One region of the Scandinavium sp. UTDF21-P1B genome, then DNA from elsewhere that is predicted to be linked to it. Evidence: predicted binding sites of a transcription regulator. Region 1 holds the regulator's gene; the other holds the start of a gene.
The links. The regulator LexA, encoded in region 1, represses DNA repair genes until DNA is damaged. The targets are predictions, from matches to a motif close to TNCTGTATGTACATACAGNA.
Positions count from the first base shown of each region.

Region 2: the regulator LexA is predicted to act here: its motif matches at 5,072-5,091, upstream of umuD (translesion error-prone DNA polymerase V autoproteolytic subunit).

Region 1 covers NZ_JBFLVD010000012.1:211,737-218,679, reverse strand. Annotated here, with positions in the region: gene plsB (glycerol-3-phosphate 1-O-acyltransferase PlsB) at 1-1,918, opposite strand, end outside; gene AB1287_RS09415 (diacylglycerol kinase) at 2,048-2,416, shown strand; gene lexA (transcriptional repressor LexA) at 2,526-3,134, shown strand; gene dinF (MATE family efflux transporter DinF) at 3,220-4,539, shown strand; gene AB1287_RS09400 (CsbD family protein) at 4,686-4,895, shown strand; gene zur (zinc uptake transcriptional repressor Zur) at 4,970-5,491, opposite strand; gene AB1287_RS09390 (cupin domain-containing protein) at 5,604-6,092, shown strand; gene traF (conjugal transfer protein TraF) at 6,270-6,943, shown strand, end outside.
Region 2 covers NZ_JBFLVD010000010.1:187,068-194,010, forward strand. Annotated here, with positions in the region: gene AB1287_RS06540 (M20 family metallo-hydrolase) at 1-117, opposite strand, end outside; gene AB1287_RS06545 (LysR family transcriptional regulator) at 286-1,197, shown strand; gene smrA (DNA endonuclease SmrA) at 1,570-2,133, shown strand; gene map (type I methionyl aminopeptidase) at 2,176-2,955, opposite strand; gene AB1287_RS06560 (ParD-like family protein) at 2,936-3,154, opposite strand; gene umuC (translesion error-prone DNA polymerase V subunit UmuC) at 3,370-4,632, opposite strand; gene umuD (translesion error-prone DNA polymerase V autoproteolytic subunit) at 4,635-5,054, opposite strand; gene AB1287_RS06575 (hypothetical protein) at 5,513-5,839, shown strand; gene AB1287_RS06580 (hypothetical protein) at 5,745-6,134, shown strand; gene AB1287_RS06585 (omptin family outer membrane protease) at 6,199-6,943, opposite strand, start outside.

The DNA.
Region 1 (6,943 bases):
GCACCATCGCTTCACGTGAGATGTTGCGATGCTGGGTGACAATCGCCGCCAGCAGCGACGGGATCATCAGCATGTGCGTGATGTTGTTGCGATAGTAGGTCATCAGCACTGCCTGCTCGCGCGGCAGAATGATGATGTCGCCGATGGTGTCTTTCTCGACTTCGAACTTGTTCATCTGCAGCGCATGATCGATCAATGCGCTGGCGGTGACCGCGGGCACCGTGGAATCCGGGGAATACGGCACGTTGCGCATCAGCTGCAGGTAGCATTCGAGCTGTTCGGTCAGCTGTTCACGCGTCAGGGAGCGCTGACGTGAGGCCAGCAGCGCAGTACAGCACAGGTTCATGGCGTTCGCCGCGCCTGCGTTGTTAATGCGGACCATCAGGTCTTCGGCGATGTTGTTTACCGTCGGCGTCAGCCAGGCCGGGCGAATGGCCTCGATAGGGTCGATAGACTCACGCCACTCTGGTACGTGCTGGTTGAGGTAGGTCATCAGCGGCAGAGGTTCGCCGAAGTTGACGTAGCCCTGACCGAGATTGCGCAGCTTGCTCAGGCCTTTCAGCATCTGCGGCAGGCTCTCTTTCTCTTTTGTCGCACCGCGCAGCTCTTTGGCGTAGGTGCCCACTTCCATCACGTGCTCATAGCCGATGTAAATTGGCACCAGCGTGATTGGGCGTGTGCCGCCGCGCAGCATTGCCTGAATGGTCATCGACAGGGTGCCGGTTTTCGGATCGAGCAGGCGGCCCGTGCGGGAACGACCGCCTTCCACAAAGTATTCTACAGAGTAGCCGCGGCTGAACAGCTCGCCGAGGTATTCGCGGAACACGGTGGAATAGAGCTTGTTGCCCTTAAAGGTGCGGCGAATAAAGAACGCGCCCAGGCGACGGAAAATCGGCCCGGCGGGCCAGAAGTTCAGGTTAATGCCTGCGGCGATGTGCGGCGGCACCAGCCCCTGGTGATAGAGCACGTAGGAGAGCTGCAGGTAGTCCATATGGCTGCGATGGCAGGGCACATAGACGATTTCATGGCCGTCGTGCGCGAGCTGGCGCACGCGCTCGGCATTATGAACGTTAATCCCCTGATACAGCCGGTTCCAGGTGAAGCCGAGCACGCGGTCCGTCAGACGAATCATTTCATAGGAGAAGTTCGCCGCAATCTCTTCCATCAGCGCGATGGCGTTCTGCTGCGCTTTCTCATGGGAGATTTTCTTACTGCGCGCTTCATCTTCCACGGCGCGGGCAATCGCTTTGGATGCCAGCAGCTTGTTGAACAGATCCTGACGTGCAGGCAGACGCGGGCCTACGGCGGCAAGGCGCTGACGTGCAAAGTGGGTACGCGCTACGCGAGCCAGTTTCTGCGCGATAATTTTATCGGTGCCGTGTTCAGTAGCCATGCGGCGCAGCGATACGGAAGGGGAGAAGCGCACGAAGCTGTCGCGACCAAGCCATGTCACCGCGAAGAACTTCTGGAAGCCGTTCATCATGCGCAGCGGTGGGTTGGTGTCGCCTTTTTCGCGGCCCGGAGAGCGGCCAAACATCACCGATACGGGCACCATCTGCACGTCGAGGTCCGGATTGCTGCGATGCAGATCCAGATAGTTGTGGAACAGCTTGATGGATTCTTCTTTTGGCGTGTAATAGGTGAACGCGCGCGGCCCGCCGTGAATGAACACGTAGCGCGGCAGCACGGTACCGTCGATTTCCAGCGGCTCCAGCGGATCCGGGAGATCGTGCGCCAGACACTGGGCGCGTAAGGTCAACAGATCTGCCTTCGAGTTATACGGCAGAACGTACATAATAGGGCGCGAAGTATCGAGTCCCAGTTCCTGAGCAGGTTCTGCCGGAATGGACTTACTTTTTACCAGTACGCTTAATGGTAAATTCAGTAATTTATAGTAAATTCGTGGCCAGCCAGACATAAACGATGTAAAGCCTCTGGTTAATCATGCAAATGCGCCGCAAGGATAACAGAAAGTGCACAGAATATCTGTTCTGCTACGCCCGGCGCGCAGTGACATTGACGCTAAATAATGTAAAAGGTTCTTTTGATGGCTAATGATACCACCGGGCTCACCCGAATCGTCAAAGCAGCAGGCTACTCCTGGAAAGGATTCCGTGCCGCGTGGCAAAACGAAGCTGCGTTCCGTCAGGAAGGCAGCGTCGCCATCATCGCGGTCATTCTCGCCTGCTGGCTGGATGTGGATGCCATCACCCGCGTTTTGCTGATTGGCTCTGTCCTTCTGGTGATGATAGTGGAAATTTTAAACAGTGCGATTGAAGCGGTCGTGGACCGTATCGGCACCGAACGTCACGAGCTGTCCGGTCGGGCAAAAGACATGGGATCCGCCGCCGTACTGCTGGCTATTTTTATTGCGGTTATCACCTGGGCAACGCTGCTGTGGTCACATTTCCGATAACGCCCGCAGAATGAGGCAAATGTCTGGTTTTTTGTGCGTTTAGCGGTTCCAAAATCGCCATCAACTGTATATACTCACAGCATAACTGTATATACACCCAGGGGGCGGAATGAAAGCGTTAACGACCAGGCAGCAAGAGGTGTTCGATCTCATTCGGGATCACATCAGCCAGACGGGCATGCCACCGACGCGTGCGGAAATCGCGCAGCGCCTGGGGTTCAAGTCCCCTAACGCGGCTGAAGAGCATCTGAAAGCGCTGGCGCGTAAAGGCGTGATCGAGATTGTCTCCGGCGCATCTCGCGGAATTCGTTTGCTTGTTGAAGAAGAATCGGGCATCCCGCTGATCGGGCGCGTGGCGGCAGGCGAGCCGCTGCTGGCACAGCAGCATATCGAAGGGCATTACCAGGTCGATCCGTCCATGTTCAAACCAAGCGCCGATTTCCTCCTGCGCGTCAGCGGCATGTCCATGCGCGATATCGGCATTCTGGATGGCGACCTGCTGGCGGTGCATAAAACCCAGGATGTGCGTAACGGCCAGGTGGTTGTGGCGCGCATCGACGATGAAGTGACGGTGAAGCGTCTGAAAAAGCAGGGCAGCACTGTTGAACTCCTGCCTGAAAACAGCGAGTTCTCCCCGATTGTGGTGAATCTGCGCGAACAGAACTTCTCCATCGAGGGGCTGGCCGTTGGCGTGATCCGTAACGGCGAGTGGCTGTAACCTTCCTGCGGGCCTGCTAATCTTCTTCTAAGCGGCGCTACTCTGGCGCCGCTTCTGTTTCTGAACTTATTTGCACAGGTTTCTCATGTCGTTCTTCACCGCTGCCGACAAAGCATTGTGGCGCCTTGCGCTGCCGATGATTTTCTCCAATATCACCGTACCGCTGCTTGGGCTGGTGGACACGGCGGTGATCGGCCATCTCGACAGCCCCGTTTACCTCGGCGGCGTAGCGGTCGGCTCCATGGCGACCAGCTTCCTGTTCATGCTGCTGCTGTTCCTGCGTATGAGTACCACTGGCCTGACGGCTCAGGCCTATGGCGCGAAAGACCCCGTTCGTCTGGCGCGCGCGCTGGTGCAGCCGCTGCTGCTGGCTCTCGGGGCCGGGCTCGCTATCGTATTGCTTCGTACTCCGCTTATCGATCTGGCGCTGCACATTGTCGGCGGTAGCGATGCGGTACTCGAACAGGCCCGACGCTTCCTGTCTATCCGCTGGCTGAGTGCGCCCGCCTCACTGGCAAACCTGGTGCTGCTGGGCTGGCTGCTCGGCGTTCAGTATGCGCGTGCGCCGGTGATTTTGCTGGTCGTCGGCAACGCGCTGAATATTGTGCTCGACCTGTGGCTGGTGATGGGGCTGCACATGAACGTGCAGGGCGCGGCGCTGGCAACGGTGTGCGCCGAATATGCTACGTTCTTCATTGGCCTGCTGATGGTGCGGCGCGTACTGCATTTGCGTGGGATCTCACTGGCACTGCTAAAAGACGCCTGGCGCGGCAACATTCGCCGCCTGCTGGCGCTGAATCGCGACATCATGCTGCGCTCGCTGCTGCTACAGCTCTGCTTTGGTGGGTTAACGGTATTCGGGGCGCGGCTGGGCAGCGATATCGTGGCGGTTAATGCCGTCCTGATGACTATGCTGACGTTTACCGCCTACGCGCTGGATGGCTTTGCGTATGCGGTAGAGGCGCATTCCGGGCAGGCATATGGTGCAAGAGATGGCAGCCAGCTGCTGCACGTCTGGCGTGCGGCCTGTCGACAATCCGGGCTGGTGGCGCTGGCCTTTGCGCTGATTTACGCCGTCCTGGGCGAGCATATCGTTGCTATGCTGACCTCTATTTCCGCCCTGCGCGATCTGGCCGATCGCTATGTTATCTGGCAGGTGATTTTGCCGGTGATTGGCGTGTGGTGTTATCTGCTGGACGGCATGTTTATCGGCGCCACGCGCGGGGCGGAAATGCGTAACAGTATGGCGGTGGCGGCAGCCGGATTTGCCCTGACGCTGCTGACCGTGCCCGTTTTGGGTAACCACGGACTGTGGCTGGCGCTGGCGGTATTCCTCGGATTGCGCGGTCTGTCACTGGCGTGGATATGGCGGCGTCACTGGCAACACGGTACCTGGTTTTCGTAGTGATTTCGTTTCGCCTGATGGTTAAAGATTCTGAATAATTCCAGAAGGGCGAAATCCTTACCTATACTGAATCTCACGTCCAGCAGAAACAGGCATTACGGACGATGTTACTTCACCCTGCACCACCGAACGATGAGGAAAGGATCATGAATAAAGACGAAATCGGCGGTAACTGGAAACAGTTCAAAGGTAAAATGAAAGAGCAATGGGGTAAACTGACCGACGACGACTGGCAAGTTGTTGAAGGGAAGCGCGACCAGCTGGTCGGGAAAATTCAGGAACGCTACGGCTACCAGAAAGATCAGGCCGAGAAAGAGGTCAAAGACTGGGAAACCCGTAACGATTACCGCTGGTAATCGACAGCACTACCCGTGCGTATACGGAAGTACAACCCTCAGGGCGGCTTAAGGCCGCCCGCGCTTTTTGGGCCTTACTTCTGGCCCGGCTTTCTTTTAATCTGAATGGTATGGTCATGACCGCAGCAGTCCTGCTTGCGGCAGGCTTCTACTTCTACGCAGTCAGAGCACAGCCCATGCGCTTCAATCACGTTATGGCGCAGCGCAAATCCCATCTTTGCTGCCAGCGTATGCATAATATCCTCGACCCCGTCAGCCGCTTCTTCTTTCACCACGCCACAGCGATCGCAAATGAACATTGCAGAAGAGTGTGATGGATTATCAAACAAATGGCACAGTACGTAGCTGTTGGTCGACTCCACCTTGTGCACAAAGCCTTGCTCAAGCAGGAATTCCAGCGCCCGATAGACGGTAGGCGGTTTTGCCTGCGGTTCACTGACTTTCAGTAAGTCCAGCAGATCGTATGCGCTGATTGCGCCCTGTTGCAGGGTCATCAGGCGTAAAACTTCGAGGCGTTGAGGGGTCAGACGAACGCCACGTTGTGCGCACAGCCTTTCGGCCTGTACGAGCATGTCTTGTGGAGTGATCTTATCCATAGGCGCCTCGGGTCGGGTGTAAAGTAAACGCCTACTTTATCATGTTATGACCGAAACGCCGATATCCTGCCGGGTATGCTATACCTGACGCATAACCCTCTGAGGAACCCTTATGAAAAGACCAGACTGTATTCGTCACTGGCGTGAACTTGAAGAGCCGGATAATTCGACCTATCCCGATAGCGATGAACGCTTTTCCATTGGCGCACCGCTTGCCCGAAAGCTGGGATTAAGGCATATCGGTATTCACCATGAACGTATTCCGCCGGGCAGACGTACATCTTATCCCCATGCTGAAAGCGATGAAGAAGAATTTATTTATGTGATTGAGGGCCGCCCGCAGGCGTGGATTAACGGCTATTTGTGGCAATTAGAGCCGGGCGACTGCGTCGGTTTTCCCGCCGGAACCGGCGTTTGTCACACGTTCATTAATAACAGTGAGGATGAGGTAAATCTGATTGTGGTGGGGGAGGCGAATAAGAAGCATAACCGTATTTACTACCCATTAAATCAGGAGTATGCCGCCACGCGGCAGGACCGCTGGGTTGATCATCCACCGCAGTTTTTCGGCCCTCACAACGGCAGGCCCTCGCGGAAATAGCATTCTCTTCTATAAATAGTGAGGGGCTCCACCTATTCCAACCCCGATAACGGTGCTCCTCTTAACTTAAATCGGCCAATAAGGCGCCTTTTACATCGTTATTCACAGCAATAGCTCGGCCCTTTTCAGCGCATAACTGGAACGGAAAAAACTTCATCTGCAAATAACGAGAATACTGTGAATAAAATATTTAAATATTCGGTGGTGTCTGCGGCAGTTTCACTTTTTATGGCAAATCAGGCGGTGGCCGCCAATACCTGGTCAGAGGCAAGAAACGATGCGATGGGGGGAACCGGCGTAGCATCGGCCAATTACGGCAGCGCGGTGCTGATTAACCCCGCGCTGCTGGCAAAATCAAAACCGGATGATGATGTCTCCGTCGTAATTCCATCCGTAGGCGCTCAGATTACCGACAAAGACAACCTGCGCGATCGGATTGATGATATCAGCAACGATATCGATCATTACGAAGATGTGATTGATAGCCTGACCCCGTCGGGGATCCTGCAGGATCCCGCCGGTACGTTAAACCAGTTCCAGGGCGCAGCGGGCGATTTGGCCGGACAGCTTGAAGATCTGCGCGGCAAAACCGCTCGGGCAAATGCGGGAGCAGGGATTGCGGTCAGCGTACCGACATCCGCCGTTTCGCTGGCCTTCGTCACTAAAGCCTATGCGCATGCTCGCGTCAGCTCCAATATCGATCAGAGTGATATCGACTACCTGCACAATATTCAGAACTCAGATGCGTTTGCCGCAGGTCAGGCCGCCGAGGCTCTGATTAACGGCAGCGATCAGCTGAAGAAAAACCTTAATTCGACCGCTTCAGGAAGAGCCGCCATCGTTTCAGATTA
Region 2 (6,943 bases), on a different contig from region 1:
CACGCGCGCGGCAGTGCGAAATTCCAGCCAGCCGGATTCGGCATAATGATGAAATTCACGGCGCCAGGCACGCAGATCCGTCGCCAGCGACGCCACATATTCGGTAAGTAATGACATAACGTTTCCTGTTATCGGTAAAAAGTGTGAATCGCTTCACGGTGCGATAGTTTTTACTTATCAGTAATAATTTTTTAACGTTTCGCTCATTACCCTGCCATATCCCTTTGCATTACAGTAGATGCCAGTTTCTTGTGTCTGATAAACAGTGGTTATCGCGGAGCGGGCATGACCTTTCAGGTAAAAATTCATCAAATTCGGGCCTTCGTGGAGGTCGCGAGGCAGGGCAGTATTCGTGGTGCAAGCCGTGCGCTTCAGCTCTCACAGCCCGCGCTCACCAAATCGATAAAAGAGCTGGAAGAGGGGATTTCAGCCCAGCTCTTTATTCGCCGCAGCAAAGGCGTGGCATTAACCGAATGCGGGGAAAGTTTCTACCAGCACGCTAATTTAATTCTGGAAGAGCTACGTGCGGCGCAGGAGGAAATTCAGCAGCGCCAGGGGCGATTAACCGGGCAGATAAATATCGGGATGGGCGCAAGCGTGGCACGCACGCTGATGCCGCCGGTGATTAACCGCTTTCACCAGCAGCACCCGGGTGTGAAGGTCAGGATCATGGAAGGGCAGCTGGTGTCGATGATCAATGAATTACGTCAGGGCGAACTGGATTTCACCATCAACAGTTATTATAAGGGCCCTTACGATTACGAATTTACGTTTGAAAAATTATTTGAAAAAAACTTCGCGATATTTTCCCGGCGCGATCATCCTGTGCAGGGTGCGCAATCCATTAGTGCGCTATTGAAATATAACTGGACGATGCCGACTCCGCGCGGCAGTTATTACAAACAGCTTGAGGAGTTATTCAGCCATCGGGCACAAATACCGACCGTCGGCGTGGTATGTGAAACGTTCTCATCCTGTATTAGCCTGGTTGCGCAAAGTGATTTCTTAAGTATTTTGCCGGAAGAGTTAGGCACTGACCCGCTGATTGCGCACCGTCTGGTGATGATCCCGGTGGTGGAGCCTTTGCCGAAAGCCGCTTACTACCTGATTCAGCGCCGGGATGCGCAGCAGACGCCGCTTGCCGCATCGCTGATTACTCAATTTCGCCGACAAAGTCAGCAATTATTCCAGGGGTGATTATTTATAGCTAAATAAAAAAACAGGATCTGCCGACATCCGCCAGATCCCACAGTATACACAGCAATATTTCCATACCGTCTTCCTGCCCCTGATTCCCCCGTGCAGGTAATACAGTTATAGCGAATCCAGGCATAAATACCAGTTTCTTGGGTGATATATTTCACGTTTCGTTAATAGTGTGTTGCATGTTAACGTCAATTAATTTTAGTTAAGTAATGGTTAACTATTTTTTTCTTTATTCGCTTCACTTTCGAACCAGAATATATTCTTCAGGAAATCTGTTTCCAGAAATAACCAAAAGCGTTGAGCGCAGGACAGGGCGCGGCTATAGTAGCCTTCCGGCAGTGAAGGTAGCGGGAGGAGGTAACGATGAACCCTGACGACAAATTTCTGTTTCTTGACGCCATGGAGGACGTACAGCCCCTGAAGTGTAACAACGAGGCGAACTGGCAGCCAACCCGTAATACCCGTGCTCCGGCCCACATCGACACGCTACAGCTCGATAACTTTCTCACCACCGGTTTTCTCGATATTGTTCCGCTCGACACACCGCTGGAGTTTAAGCGAGAAGGGCTGCAAAACGGCGTACTGGATAAGCTGCGCGCCGGGAAATACAGCCAGCAGGCGAGCCTCACGCTCCTGCGCCACTCCGTGGAACAGTGCCGACAGATGCTGTATGCGTTTATTCTTCAGGCCCACCGGGACGGACTGCGAAACGTTCTGATTGTCCACGGCAAAGGCAAAGCAGATGGCTCACACGCCAATGTTGTTCGTAGCTATCTGGCGCGATGGCTCACGGAATTTGAAGACGTGCAGGCGTTTTGCTGCGCGCTACCGCATCACGGCGGCAGCGGAGCGTGCTATGTGGCGCTGAAAAAATCCGAACAGGCAAAACTGGATAACTGGGAACGCCACGCCAAGCGCAGCCGCTAATGCCACACTGCATCTGGCGCAGCCGGGCAATATCTTAAACGCTTATGCCGGAATGCTTTCCCCTTTACGCAGCGTCAGCACCTCAAAGCCGTCGGCCGTAACGGCAATGGTATGTTCCCACTGCGCCGACAGCTTTTTATCGCGTGTCACCACCGTCCAGCCGTCCTTTTTGGTTTTGATTTTGCTGTCGCCCTGATTCACCATCGGCTCGATGGTAAAGACCATCCCTTCGCGCAGCACGTCGCCAACGCCTGGCTTGCCGTAGTGCAGGATCTGCGGATCTTCGTGCATCTCTTTGCCAATGCCGTGTCCGCAGTATTCGCGCACCACGCTGTAGCCGTTATCTTCAACGTATTTCTGAATGGCGTGCCCGATATCACCGAGCGTGGCGCCGGGCTTCACCACCTGAATGCCTTTCCACATTGCTTCATAGGTTTTGTTCACCAGGCGGCGGGCCAGCGGGGAGACGTCGCCAATCAGGTACATTTTGCTGGAGTCAGCAATCATGCCGTCTTTTTCCAGGGTGATATCGACGTTGACGATGGCTCCGGCACGCAGATGCTCCGTCTCCTTTGGAATACCGTGACACACCACCTCGTTAACCGAGGTATTCAGCACGTAAGGATAGTCATACTGACCTTTGCTGGCCGGGCGCGAATGCAGCTCGTTGACGATAAAATCTTCGACCTTGTTATTGATTGCCATGGTGGTGACGCCGGGCTGGATAAAGACGTCCAGCATGTCAAAGACGGAGGCCAGCAGCTCACCGGCATGGCGCTGGCGGGCGAGCTCATCGGCGGTTTTAATGGGAATTGATGGCATTGATCACCTCCAGTAAGCGGTCAGATCCTGATTTCAGCATCATCATTTTGATTTGCTGATAGTTCAGCTCCGGATAGAGTTCGCTCATCATGCCGAGGCGGATCCAGTATTCCGCTTGTGCGTTGACCGAACGCGACATCGCTTTGCTGGCATCACGAATGTCCTCGTGCAGCAGGTCCGAAATTTTGACGATTCCCATAAATATACACACCGTATATGAAACATATATAAATCGTATATTGTTTGCATGAGGATGTCTTTAGTCAATTGTGCGTGGAACGTCGCTCAACCGGGGGGGGGGCCACGCCCCAGACTCCTTCCACCGGCGTACGCGCCATCAGCCTGCGCTGGCGCATGGAGCAGCGGGAGAAAGTATCGCTACAGCAACCGAGCCTGAAAGGCCAGCTCTCGTTCTTATTTAGCGACAGGCAGGTCTGAATAGCGCGTAGTATAAGCCGGGGATAGCATTTCACGCTTCATTGCCCAGGGCTTCTGGATACCTTGACCAGCAAACCAGACTTTCCCTTTTCCCGACGCATTAATACCATCGATTACCGTCATTAGTGCAGTGCTATTAGCCTTGGGGGCGAGATCATCAAAAAAATTAAGCTGTGCAGTGCCGCGACTAAAAAAGTCAGCAAGCATTACGCCAGCTTTCATGTAGCGATAACCATCGACCCATATCCGATCCAGTGATTCTGTAGATGCACGTATAATGTCACGTGTATCATTAGAGGGTATCAGTAGTTTCGTAGATGATTGGTTCCCATAATAAATTTCATTATCTGCGTGCGGGCTGGTGCGTAGAAAGACGCTAACAAAAGCACAAAACTGGTGTTCGCTACGTAATTTTTCTGCAGCGCGTTCAGCATAGGTGCAGATAGCCTGGCGCATATCTGCATACTCGGTAATGCGATACCCAAAAGAGCGGCTGCACATAATTTGTTGTTTATTCGGCGCGAACTCCTCAAGCTCCAGACACGATTCACCGCGCAGCTCACGCAGCGTCCTTTCCAGAACAACGTTGAAATGTTTTTTGATGACCCAGGGTGAGCTATTGGCTAAGTCCAGCGCTGTACTGATCCCCATATTGTTCAGTTTTTTGCTGATGCGCCTTCCTACTCCCCATACCTCCTCCACAGGCACGTGCTCTAGCAGCTTCCGCTGACGTGATATGTCGGATAAATCAACCACGCCTCCCGTACCCGGCCATCGTTTGGCTGCATAATTTGCTAATTTTGCTAATGTTTTAGTTTGCGAAGCACCAATTCCGATCGTGAGCCCGGTATTTTTAAGCACCTGGTTCCGCATGGCCTTGCCAAATTCTGTCAGCGACATGTAGTTGGCTACGCCGGATAAGTCGATAAAGGCTTCATCGATTGAATAGATCTCGATGGCTGGCGCCATCTCCATCAGCGTCTGCATAACTCGCGCACTGAGGTCAGCATAAAGAGCATAGTTCGAGCTGAATACGTGCACTGCAGATGAGAACGTTTTCTTTTTCAGTTTGAAAAAAGGCTCTCCCATAGCGATGCCGAGCGTCTTTGCCTCTGCTGAACGCGAAATGACGCAGCCGTCGTTGTTAGAGACCACCACCACGGGTTTTCCCTTTAAATCCGGGCGAAATACCGTTTCACATGACGTATAAAAGCTGTTGACGTCGGCCAAAGCAAACATCGTCATTTATGTGACTTCACTGAAAATGTCACTACGCCAAATATTTCGAGATCTTCTGGGTTATGAAATGTAATCGGCGAGTAATTGTCATTATAAGGAACCAGCTGCAAGGCTGGGTGCGTACGTAATTCCTTGACAGTAAACTCGCCGGCTACAGCAGCAATCACAATATCGCCATGGCTTGCCGACAGCGAACGATCAACGACCAGAAGATCACCATCTCCAATTCCAGCACCCGTCATCGAGTCACCGCTTACTTTAATAAAATACGTGGCGCAAGGATGGGCTATTAAAAGCGTATTGAGATTCAGCCTATCTTCGACGTAGTCTTGTGCGGGATTAGGAAAACCACAAGATACTCGCTCCGTAAAAAGAGGAAGATGGATGGCGGGGGCAATCTCTGTGGGATAAAAAAGCTGCATGGTGAGGAACTCAATGTAACTGTGTTTATATACAGTATCACTGAGTTTTTCACACGTTCAACCCTCTTCTAAGCAGGTTTCTGGAACCGTTTGAAGTTGCGAAGAATTTAGGTTTTACCTTGTAAGCAGTAAGCTGAGTAAGTTTGCAGCAGCGAAGTCGTAAGCAGTCGGTATACGCTTACCCATAAACCATAAAAATCCTAAGCCTTTACTGTTTCCAACTTGCCTTTGATAAATGAAACAACTGCATCTATACATTGATTAATCCCAATACAACATTGGGATTTAATAAGACCATTACGCATATTGTATCGTACTCACGTTTACGTCTGTCCAGAATCACCCTTGCTGTCTTTTCTTCACTTTCTTCCCCGTCAATCATTCTGTTTCCGCTTCCTGCGGCTGCCGTAACATTACAGGCTTATAACCCCGTCGATAACGATCAGTTATATGGACACATGTCGGTCTCGGATGGTCTGCTGGTTGATTTAACCGGTAATCAGCTTTTTCAACCCAGAGTGGATGGCTCGGTAAGTACGACGATTGGCACACGCCAGGGGATCAATCGTATTGTTAACGATCGTGGCGTACTGGGTGCCGATGTGGGGAGTATTCAGGACAACCAGTACATCAATATGCGGATTGCCGACGTGACGAACGGTACGCTGAACGTCAATATTGGTCAGAACAATGCGACATCCAGCGCGTCAACCAACGGCCGGACGCTGGCAGCCAAGCAGAGCACGCTGTTCAACGTCGACGGCGGCAGGGCTGAAAAACTATAACGACTGGCTGATCGCCCAGCTTAAAACGGGCAACCTCGACAAAATGGCCTACCTCACTGAATTCAATAAAGCCTTTACCCGCAGTAGCAGGGCAGTGGATTACCGCATTTCCGCTGATGACCCGACGGACGATGTCGCGCAGGCCATCGGCAACCGCATTGTCATTAACGCCAGCGGTCCGAATGCAAGGGTCAATGTGGCTGCCGGAAAAACCCTGGAGATGATTGGCGCCAACGGGTACGACAGTATGACTTTCCGTGAGACAGCGCATCGTCGACAAGGGCGAACATGGTGATAATTTTCCGCGATACTGTATAAATAAGCAGTATCGCGGAAAGAGGGGGGGATCAAGGCCCGTTTTACCACAAATACTGCACGCCTGCCGACAGGCTCCAGGCCCGGCTCTGCAATCCGCCGCCGCCAGGGCCGTATTCATGGCCATCTTCATCCCACTGGTTTTCATCGCCGTGCTTGTTCGGGTAATAGGTGTATGCGGCTTCGGTAAAGACTTTGGCCTGTGGAGTGACCCAGTATCCCGCATTGACCACGCCCGCCCAGAGCTCGCCACTGTTGGTGCTGGTGGTGGAGGTCGCGTTGGTCATGTAATGGACGTCATGATCCGTGCCGTCTACCCAATGACTGTATTTCAGCAATCCGCTGAGCTCAAACTGCGCCAGAGAATAGTAGCCCGCGAGGCCAATATAGGGGGTCTTAAAGACCTGGCGATAGCCGGCTGCGGGCTGTCCTGCCTTGAAGGAACCCTGCTCACGCGGAGCGTTCGGGTCATAGTCACCGTTGGCATCGGTGCCCGCGTAATCATAGGTGCCACCGCTTGCCAGCCAGCTGGTGCGGCTCTCCTGATAGCCTGCCACCGCGCCGAATTTGTAGGAAGGCTGATTGAACATCCAGAAGCGCAGACTGAGATCGTACTCGTTGGCTTCGTTAACGGTCGCCGGGCTTGAGGAACTGTCGGTGTAGTGACTCGAATTCAGATCCTGCCAGTCGTAGTCGTTCATATGACCGCTGCCGGAGGCGAGCGTCGTCCAGCCCCGGGCATTCAGGCTAAGCCAGGGCAGGGCATCATAGTTAGCTTCCGCTTTAATA